Regions from separate parts of the Metabacillus sp. KH_069 genome, predicted to be linked through region 2. Evidence: riboswitches for the same ligand, from Rfam matches in the RefSeq annotation. Region 2 holds a riboswitch; each other region holds the start of a gene.

Region 1 (2,196 bases), 1.6 Mb from region 2:
TTCTACTATAATCTAAGAATAATACAAAGTTCTTGGAGGGATTCTTATGGCGAAGGATAGTTCGTTTGATATTGTGTCGAAAGTGGATATGCCTGAGGTGACGAATGCGATTACGATGACAATGAAGGAAATCGGCACGCGCTATGATTTTAAAGGGAGCAAAAGCAGCATTTCTCTTGAAAAAGAAGAGATTGTTCTAGTCTCAGATGATGAGTTTAAAATGGATCAGTTAAAGGATGTTTTTGTTTCCAAACTGATTAAGCGCAATGTGGCGACCAGGAATATTGATTACGGCAAGATTGAAGGCGCATCCGGCGGTACGATTCGCCAGCGTGCTAAGCTGATTCAGGGTATTGATAAGGATAATGCGAAAAAGATTAATGCCATTATTAAAAATTCTGGTTTAAAAGTAAAAACACAGGTTCAGGATGATCAGGTCCGCGTAACCGGCAAAAATAAGGACGACCTTCAGCAGGTAATTGCAGCCGTTCGCGGTGCAGACTTGCCGATTGACGTCCAGTTTCTTAATTTCAGATAAAGTGAACGAACACCCGGGCTCTTCTCAGCCGGGTGTTTGTTTAGCTGTTCGGCAGGTTTTCCTTTTGATCTATCCTCAATAAATTCCCCGTCTATTCAGAAAACTTTTACTTTTGTATTGAATCTATCCGAAAAAACATGTAAATTAGATATAATATCTTTTTGCTAATTTCATATTTCACCATTCTTATCTAGAGAAGCTGAGGGACTGGCCCTTTGAAGCTTCAGCAACCTGGCATAATGAAACCATCTGTATTCAGCAGAGCTTTCATTCCAAGGTGCTAATTCCAGCGATGCATCCATCGAACGATAAGAAGAAGTCCTGAACGTTCAAAAGTCTTCTTCTTGGAAGGCTTTTTTTGTTTTCTTTACTTGCATGAAGGAGGTTTGGAGTTTGACACTTTTAAACGATTTACAGAACAAGATCCTGATTGGCGACGGAGCAATGGGAACACTGCTTTATTCTCACGGAGTGGACCGATGTTTCGAAGAATTGAATTTATCAAAGCCTGATGAAATCTTAAATGTCCATAAGGCTTATATTGCAGCCGGTGCGGATGTTATTCAGACAAATACGTACGGCGCCAATTATATTAAGCTTTCAAGATACGGATTAGAAGATGAAGTGAGAGCGATCAACCGTACTGCTGTGCAGATTGCCAAAAAAGCAGCAGCCGGCAATGACACTTATGTTCTCGGCACAATTGGAGGCATCCGTGCTTTCAAAAAAAACGCCTATTCTCTTGAAGACATTAAAAGAAATTTCAGGGAACAGCTTTACCTTTTGCTCAGTGAAGAGGTCGACGGCCTTCTGCTTGAAACCTATTATGATCTCGAGGAAATAAAAACAGTATTAGAGATAGCGAGAAAAGAAACGAATATCCCGATTATTACAAACATCTCCCTGCACGAAATCGGGGTGCTGCAGGACGGAACACCTCTGCATGAAGGCCTTTCTCAGCTTGAAGCACTTGGTGCGGATGTTGTCGGGCTGAATTGCAGACTGGGACCTTACCATATGCTTTCTTCACTTGAAGAAATTCCGCTGCCTGATAAAGCGTACTTATCTGTTTATCCAAACAGCAGCTTGCCTACTCTTGAAGAAGGCAGACTTGTGTATGGCTCAGGAGAAAAATATTTTGCAGAAAGTGCTCTTGCCTTCAGAAATCAGGGAGCAAGACTGATCGGCGGGTGCTGCGGCACAACGCCATTGCACATTGAAGCAATGGCAGCAGCGCTTAAAGGCCTGGCTCCAGTTACAGAGAAGAAAGTGAAAATCAGAAAAGAAGAGATTTCTGTCACGTCAGCAGCGGAAAGAAAGTACCCTCCCCTGCAGGAAATAGTGAGCGAGAAACGTTCTCTGATTGTAGAACTTGATCCTCCTAAAAAACTTGGAATAGACAAATTTTTAAAAGGAGCAAAAGCTCTGCAGGCTGCTGGAATCGATGCCTTAACTCTTGCAGATAACTCGCTTGCGTCACCGCGGATTAGCAATGTTGCTGTTGGGTCCATCGTTCAGCAAACACTTGGGCTCAGGTCTTTAATTCATATTACATGCCGCGACCGCAATTTAATTGGCCTTCAATCTCATTTGATGGGTCTTCATACACTTGGACTTACAGATGTCTTAGCAATCACAGGCGATCCATCAAAAATCGG
Region 2 (2,196 bases):
CTGCCGGGTTTAACCATTCATACGGCAAACCTTAATTTTCTTCCAAAGCAAGCGATCGAATGGGGAATAGAAAGTGTACCCTGCATGCTTATCTTTGAAAATGGAGAAGTTGCGCAAAAGAAATATGCCTTTCATTCTGTAGAACATATTTATCAAATATTGAAAGAATATGCCGCCTGAGAAGGGCGGCATTTGACATATTTCTTGGGAAATAGAAAATAACGATTATTTTGTCTGTCCAAGTCCAATAAAGTGTCGAACCTTTCTTAAAGGTGTTGGTTCGTATGAAAACGAATTAATACTTTACGATCAGAAAAGAAAGAAATGGAGAGACAAAAAATGGACTTATTTTCGTTTGTAGAAAAAATGAATGCGTCTCATTTTATCCAGCCGCTGCTTCCTATAGAAGAATTGAGAATACAGATAACCAGTTCCGGCTCGAAACAAAAGCCAGTTCTTCTAGTGCTGAAAAAAGGCACGTGTTTTCTGAGCAGCGGCAATGATCATCTTTCAGCACATGTACTGGTGTCTGGTGATGAAGATCATCTTTCAGACTGTTTTCATACACCAATCAGACTTCTGCAGCTTGCTAAGCTTGGAGCACTGGAGGTTAAGGGGTCTTTTCGCAATGTATTGAGACTTGAATCCATTATTCAGCTGTCTAAATAATTATCTAAAAATTCAAACTACTAATTGACGGAAGAAATAAAGGAGTGTTACAATTCATGTAGATTTAAGTGCGAATAACCTTATCAAGAGAGGCGGAGGGACTTGGCCCGATGAAGCCCGGCAACCGGTTGATTTAACACGGTGCCAATTCCAGCAGAGCAGGCAGACAGCTCTGGCAGATAAGAAGAGATATGGTAATTGTACCTCTTCTATGAAGGGGTATTTTATTTGAAATTATTTAAGGGAGATGGGGAAAATGGGACAAAAAAAGTATCGGCTTGAAACGGTAAATGTACATGGGGGGCTGCAGAAAGATCCGGCGACAGGAGCGCGGGCTGTGCCGATCTATCAGTCTAACGCTTATGTTTTTAATGATACTGAACACGCATCCGATTTATTTGCCTTAAAGGAGCAGGGTTACATTTATACCCGTATACATAATCCTACATCCACGGTTTTCGAAGAAAGAGTTGCCCAGTTAGAAGGGGGAGTTGGAAGTCTTGCTGTGGCAAGCGGCATGGCAGCAATCACGCTCTCAATATTAAATATTGCCGGAACAGGAGATGAGATTGTCTCTGCCTCAAGCCTTTACGGGGGCACCTACAATCTTTTTCAGACGACATTGCCCAAGTACGGGATTCAGACTAAGTTCGTAAATGCGAATGAACCAGAGAATTTCCGGAACGCCATTACACCGAAAACAAAGGCGATTTTTGCCGAAACAATCGGCAATCCGAGTCTTCAGGTTCTTGACATAGAGGCAGTTGCGAAAATTGCTCATGAAGCAGGAATCCCTTTAATTGTTGATAATACCTTTGCAACTCCGTATTTATGCAGGCCAATCGAGCACGGAGCAGATATTGTTATTCACTCTGCAACGAAATGGCTTCTTGGAAATGGCACGACACTCGGCGGAATTATCGTAGACGGAGGAAAGTTTGATTGGAACTCAAGTAAGTTCCCGGGCTTTACGACTCCAGATCCAAGTTATCACAATCTGGTATATGCGGAGGCATTGCCTGAAGCAGCTTTCATAGTAAAAGCACGGGTTCAGCTTTTGAGGGATTTAGGCCCGGCTATTAGTCCGTTTAATGCCTTTCAATTTAATCTGGGGCTTGAGACCCTTCATGTAAGAATGAAAGAGCATATTTTTAACACGAGAAAAGTTGTTGAATATTTGAATGAGCATCCTGCTGTTAAATGGGTCCTGTACCCGGAAGATGAACAGCATCCTGATAAGAATCTTGCGGATAAATATTTGGCTAAAGGAGCAGGAGCAGTAGTCGTGTTCGGCATTGAAGGCGGCCGTGCAGCAGGTGCAAAGGTCATTAATTCCGTTAATCTTTGGTCACATGTAGCCAATGTCGGAGATGCCAAAAGCCTGATCATTCATCCTGCCAGCACGACACATCAGCAGCTGGATGCAGAAGGATTGAAAAAATCAGGAGTAACAGAAGATTTAATCCGATTGTCAGTTGGAATTGAACATATTGATGACCTTTTAGAGGATCTGGAACAAGCGATTGA
Region 3 (2,196 bases), 1.7 Mb from region 2:
GGATCATCTCTTTTTCCCCGATTTTCACAGCTGTTCTGGCCACTCTCTTTTTGAAAGAAACATTTACGCTTTTTAAAGCAGCGGGCATGACAATTGCTGTACTCGGCGTTCTTTTAATAACTTCATATGGACAAGGCGGGTCTTTACCTTTTCACGCTAACATCGGTTACTTGCTGATGATTTTAAGTACATTGAATTGGGCGGTTTATTCGATTTTGATAAAAAAACTGAAGATCCCATATCCCGCGCTGACAGTTACTTTTTATACATGCTCCTTCGGCTTTATCATGACTCTTCCTTTCTTTTTAAGAAATAATGGCTTGGTTCAGATGGCTTATCTGACAAAGGAAAATTGGACTCATTTGCTGTTTCTCGGAATTTTTGTCTCCGCAGTCGCATACTGGTTTTGGGGCAAAGCGCTCGAAGTCATGGAGGCAACTAAAGTGTCATCTTTTCTGTACTTTGAACCCCTTGCAACTGTGATTGCAGCAGTGATATTGCTGCATGAACCGATTTTGAAGGCAAGCGTGGCCGGAGGTCTTCTGATTATTGCCGGGGTGATGATGGTAAACCGTAAATATTCATAAAAGCCTTGCAAAATATTTGATAATGAGATAAGGTTATAAAAACAATCAATTCAAAAAGTTCATACTATTTATTCTTATCCAGAGAGATGGAGGGTTCTGGCCCTGTGAAATCTCAGCAACCGGAAAAGAACGGGGAATCTTTCTGTTCGAACCAAGGTGCTAAATCCAGCAAGCGCAGGTAATAAGCTTGGGAGATAAGGAGAAGCAATCATTCGATATTAACGTCTTCTTCTTAAATGAGGAAGACGTTTTTTATTTTTATATTATTGGGATGCAGTCTTTTTGCCGGATTAGATGGAATGGCAGTCTTTAGGTTTAAACACACAAATGGAGAAAAACTTGCAGAAACTATTATGGGACGGTGTTGGAAATGTCAGAACGCATTGAAACAATCTTAGCTCAAATTGGAAATCGAAGTGAAAACGCAACGGGAACCGTGAATCCGCCCGTCTATTTTTCTACAGCCTACAGGCACAATGGTATTGGGGAATCAACAGGATTTGATTACGTCCGCACCGGAAACCCGACGCGGCAGATTCTTGAAAAGGCCATTGCAGAGCTTGAGCACGGAGATCAGGGTTATGCATTCAGTTCAGGGATGGCAGCGATTCAGACGCTTATGGCATTGTTTAAAAGCGGAGACGAGCTCATTGTATCCTCTGATTTGTATGGAGGTACTTACCGATTATTCGAACGGGAATGGAGAAAATATGGCCTTGTTTTTCACTACGCAGATTTTAAAGACGGGGACTGTACGCAGCAGCTGATCAATGAACGCACAAAGGCCATTTTTCTTGAGACCCCGACAAATCCTTTGATGCAGGAAACAGAGGTCAGCAAGATTGCGAAAATAGCCCGTGAAAACAATTTGCTGCTGATTGTCGACAACACGTTCTATACGCCGATTCTGCAAACACCGATTTTAGACGGAGCTGACATCGTGATCCATAGTGCCACTAAATATTTGGGCGGTCACAATGATGTGCTTGCCGGTTTGGTTGTTGCGAAGGGAACGGAGCTGTGCGAAGAGCTTGCCCAGCATCACAACGCAATCGGCGGGGTGCTTTCTCCTTTTGATTCCTGGCTCTTGATCCGCGGCATGAAAACCTTGGCTCTGCGGATGAACCAGCATGAGAGAAATGCGGGCCAGCTCGCATCTTTTCTTGAAAATCAGTCTGAGGTGACAGATGTGCTTTATCCGGGCAAAGGCGGAATGCTTTCATTTAGGCTGCAGAAGGAAGAATGGGTCAATCCATTTTTAAAGGCCTTAAAGACGATTACATTTGCTGAAAGCTTAGGCGGAGTGGAAAGCTTTATCACATATCCCGCAACACAGACACATATGGATATTCCTGAAGAGATTCGCGCTGCAAACGGCGTGTGCAACAGGCTTTTGCGATTTTCTGTCGGCATTGAATACGCAGGAGATTTGGAACTTGACTTAACACAGGCATTTGAACTGATGAAGGAGGCGGAGAAAGTTGAGCAACGGTGATTGGAAATTCGAGACGAAACTGCTCCACAATCGTCAAAAGGTGCAAAAAGAAACAGGAGCGGTAAGCGTGCCGATCCATCATTCCTCTACTTTTCACCAATTTGACTTTGATGA
Region 4 (2,196 bases), 1.6 Mb from region 2:
AAAAGGCAGTTTTTCTCATGAAAACTTTATGTGGGTTGCCCTTCACGACACCTTCCGGCAGTATGAAATGGATGTTCCGGCCTTTTGGGATATGATAAAAGGACAGGGTATGGATCTTGTGAAAATCCGCTATGAGACTATGGAGGAAGTGCTGAATTATTCCTATCATGTTGCAAGTACAGTCGGTCTGATGCTTCTGCCCATTCTGGCACCTAAAAAGAAGACGGTTCTTAGAGAGGGAGCCATTGCACTTGGACTTGGGATGCAGCTGACAAATATTTTGCGTGATATCGGTGAGGATCTCGAACGTGACCGGATTTATGTCCCTAAAGACATTATGCGAAAACATCAGCTGACAGAGCGGGATCTTCAGCAGCAGAACGTTACTCCAGAATTCATCAGAGTATGGGAGCATCTTGCCGCTGAAGCGGAGAAACAGTATGACACGGCGATGCTGACGATGAATGAGTATCCTCTTCATGCCCGAGCACCTGTAAAAGCTGCCGGACACTTTTACAGAGCTATACTCAATAAAATCCGTTTGAATGACTACGATGTGTTCGGTGAGCGGAACTTTGTTTCGAATGAAGAAAAACATGCTATACTGTCGCAGATCTGATTCTGAATTGGCTCTGCGGCAGCCAGAATTTATGAGGCTGGTGAGGTTTACGCGGGCAGCAGTATAAACTTGGTCGGGTATAAAAGGTAAAGTGCAGTAAAAGCTGTTTAGCAGCACAAACTTGGTCAGGTATAAAGTGTAAAGTGCAGTAAAAGCAGTTTAGCAGCATAAACTTGGTCAGGTATAAAGGATAAAGTGTAGTAAAAGCAGTTTAGCAGCATTAACTTGGTCAAGTAGCAAAGGTAAAGTGCAGTAAAAGCAGCTGACCTGACCTGATAGCTGAACCACCGTCTTCATCGGGACGGTGCTTTTTGTCGGTTTTTAATCTCACTATTTTGATTATTCTAAAATAGTGATTGACAGATTGGAATATACAGGATAAAATTACGTTATTCAAATTTAATAGCTTGCTTATCAAGAGAGACTGAGGGAACAGGCCCTGCGAAGTCCGGCAACCTCCTTAAATGGAACGGTGCTAAATCCTGCAGAATGATTGTTCATTCTGGAAGATAAGTCGTCATACATACGATTCCTCTTTCTGAATGAAAGGGGAATTTTTTTGTGTGGAAAAATAGGAGGAGAAAGAATGAAAAAATTAGTTTTAGCTCTTATTGTACTTGTTATGGGAGTCTTATCTGCTTGCGGTGCAGAAGGAGCAGATGGAGAAAAGAAGAGTATTAAGATTGGAGCTTCAGCAGGTCCTTACACAGATATGGTTGAGCTGGCTATAAAACCGGGACTTGAGGAAAAAGGCTACGAAGTTGAGGTTGTTCAATTCAATGATTACATTCAGCCAAATCAGGCGCTCGGCAATGATGAGCTTGATGCTAATCTGTTTCAGCATAAAATCTATATGGAAACCTTCGCAAAACAAAGCAAATTGGATTTATCCGAAGTGATTACTGTGCCTACTGCACCTATGGGAATTTATTCTGACAAAATCAAATCCCTCAGTGAAGTGAAGGAGGGCGCGACTGTGGCGATTCCAAATGATCCAACCAACGCAGCGCGCGCTCTCCAGATTTTGAAAGATGGAGGATTAGTCGAGCTGAATGAAGATGTGAGTCCGATCCAAGTATCTGAAAAAGATGTGATCAAAAATCCTAAAAAACTAACATTCGTTCCTGTAGAAGCTGCCCAATTGCCAAGAGCAGTGGAGGATACAGATTTGTCTGCAGTACCGGGGAATTTTGCTTTAGCTGCGAAAATGAATCTTGCAGACGCAGTTAAGCTTGAGGATATGAATGATGTGCACCGCAATCGTGTCGTGATGAATACGAAAGATGCAGATTCAGAGATTGCTGAAGATATTAAGGAAGTTGTTCAATCTGAAGGGTTTGAAAAAGCGATTGATAAAGATTTTGCAGGTTTTGGAAAGCCTGAATGGATGGAACAGAAGCAATAGAGAGAAAGGAGCTACCCGCAGTACTACCACTTTTGACGATACAAAGCTAAAAAGTGGCATCATTCCCAGAAGTGCCGCCATTTTTAACGATTCAAAGCTTAAAAAGTGGCGTCATTCCCAGTAGTGCTGCCATTTTTATCGATACAAAGCTTAACAAGTGGCATCATTCCCA

Evidence for each region. Region 2 has a riboswitch for S-adenosylmethionine ahead of AC3ISE_RS19175 (O-acetylhomoserine aminocarboxypropyltransferase/cysteine synthase family protein). Riboswitches for the same ligand answer to the same signal wherever they lie in the genome.
Region 1: linked by a shared signal. The riboswitch ahead of AC3ISE_RS04930 (bifunctional homocysteine S-methyltransferase/methylenetetrahydrofolate reductase) and the one ahead of AC3ISE_RS19175 (O-acetylhomoserine aminocarboxypropyltransferase/cysteine synthase family protein) in region 2 are both predicted to bind S-adenosylmethionine.
Region 3: linked by a shared signal. The riboswitch ahead of AC3ISE_RS05470 (methionine biosynthesis PLP-dependent protein) and the one ahead of AC3ISE_RS19175 (O-acetylhomoserine aminocarboxypropyltransferase/cysteine synthase family protein) in region 2 are both predicted to bind S-adenosylmethionine.
Region 4: linked by a shared signal. The riboswitch ahead of AC3ISE_RS04815 (MetQ/NlpA family ABC transporter substrate-binding protein) and the one ahead of AC3ISE_RS19175 (O-acetylhomoserine aminocarboxypropyltransferase/cysteine synthase family protein) in region 2 are both predicted to bind S-adenosylmethionine.

The regions. Positions count from the first base shown of each region.
Region 1 covers NZ_CM174460.1:987,539-989,734, reverse strand. Annotated here, with positions in the region: gene AC3ISE_RS04935 (YajQ family cyclic di-GMP-binding protein) at 47-538, shown strand; SAM riboswitch class I at 722-853, shown strand; gene AC3ISE_RS04930 (bifunctional homocysteine S-methyltransferase/methylenetetrahydrofolate reductase) at 932-2,196, shown strand, end outside.
Region 2 covers NZ_CM174460.1:3,801,284-3,803,479, reverse strand. Annotated here, with positions in the region: gene AC3ISE_RS19185 (thioredoxin family protein) at 1-180, shown strand, start outside; gene AC3ISE_RS19180 (hypothetical protein) at 340-669, shown strand; SAM riboswitch class I at 747-855, shown strand; gene AC3ISE_RS19175 (O-acetylhomoserine aminocarboxypropyltransferase/cysteine synthase family protein) at 926-2,196, shown strand, end outside.
Region 3 covers NZ_CM174460.1:1,092,049-1,094,244, forward strand. Annotated here, with positions in the region: gene AC3ISE_RS05465 (DMT family transporter) at 1-587, shown strand, start outside; SAM riboswitch class I at 659-788, shown strand; gene AC3ISE_RS05470 (methionine biosynthesis PLP-dependent protein) at 958-2,082, shown strand; gene metC (cystathionine beta-lyase) at 2,069-2,196, shown strand, end outside.
Region 4 covers NZ_CM174460.1:952,465-954,660, forward strand. Annotated here, with positions in the region: gene AC3ISE_RS04810 (phytoene/squalene synthase family protein) at 1-619, shown strand, start outside; SAM riboswitch class I at 1,028-1,135, shown strand; gene AC3ISE_RS04815 (MetQ/NlpA family ABC transporter substrate-binding protein) at 1,206-2,024, shown strand.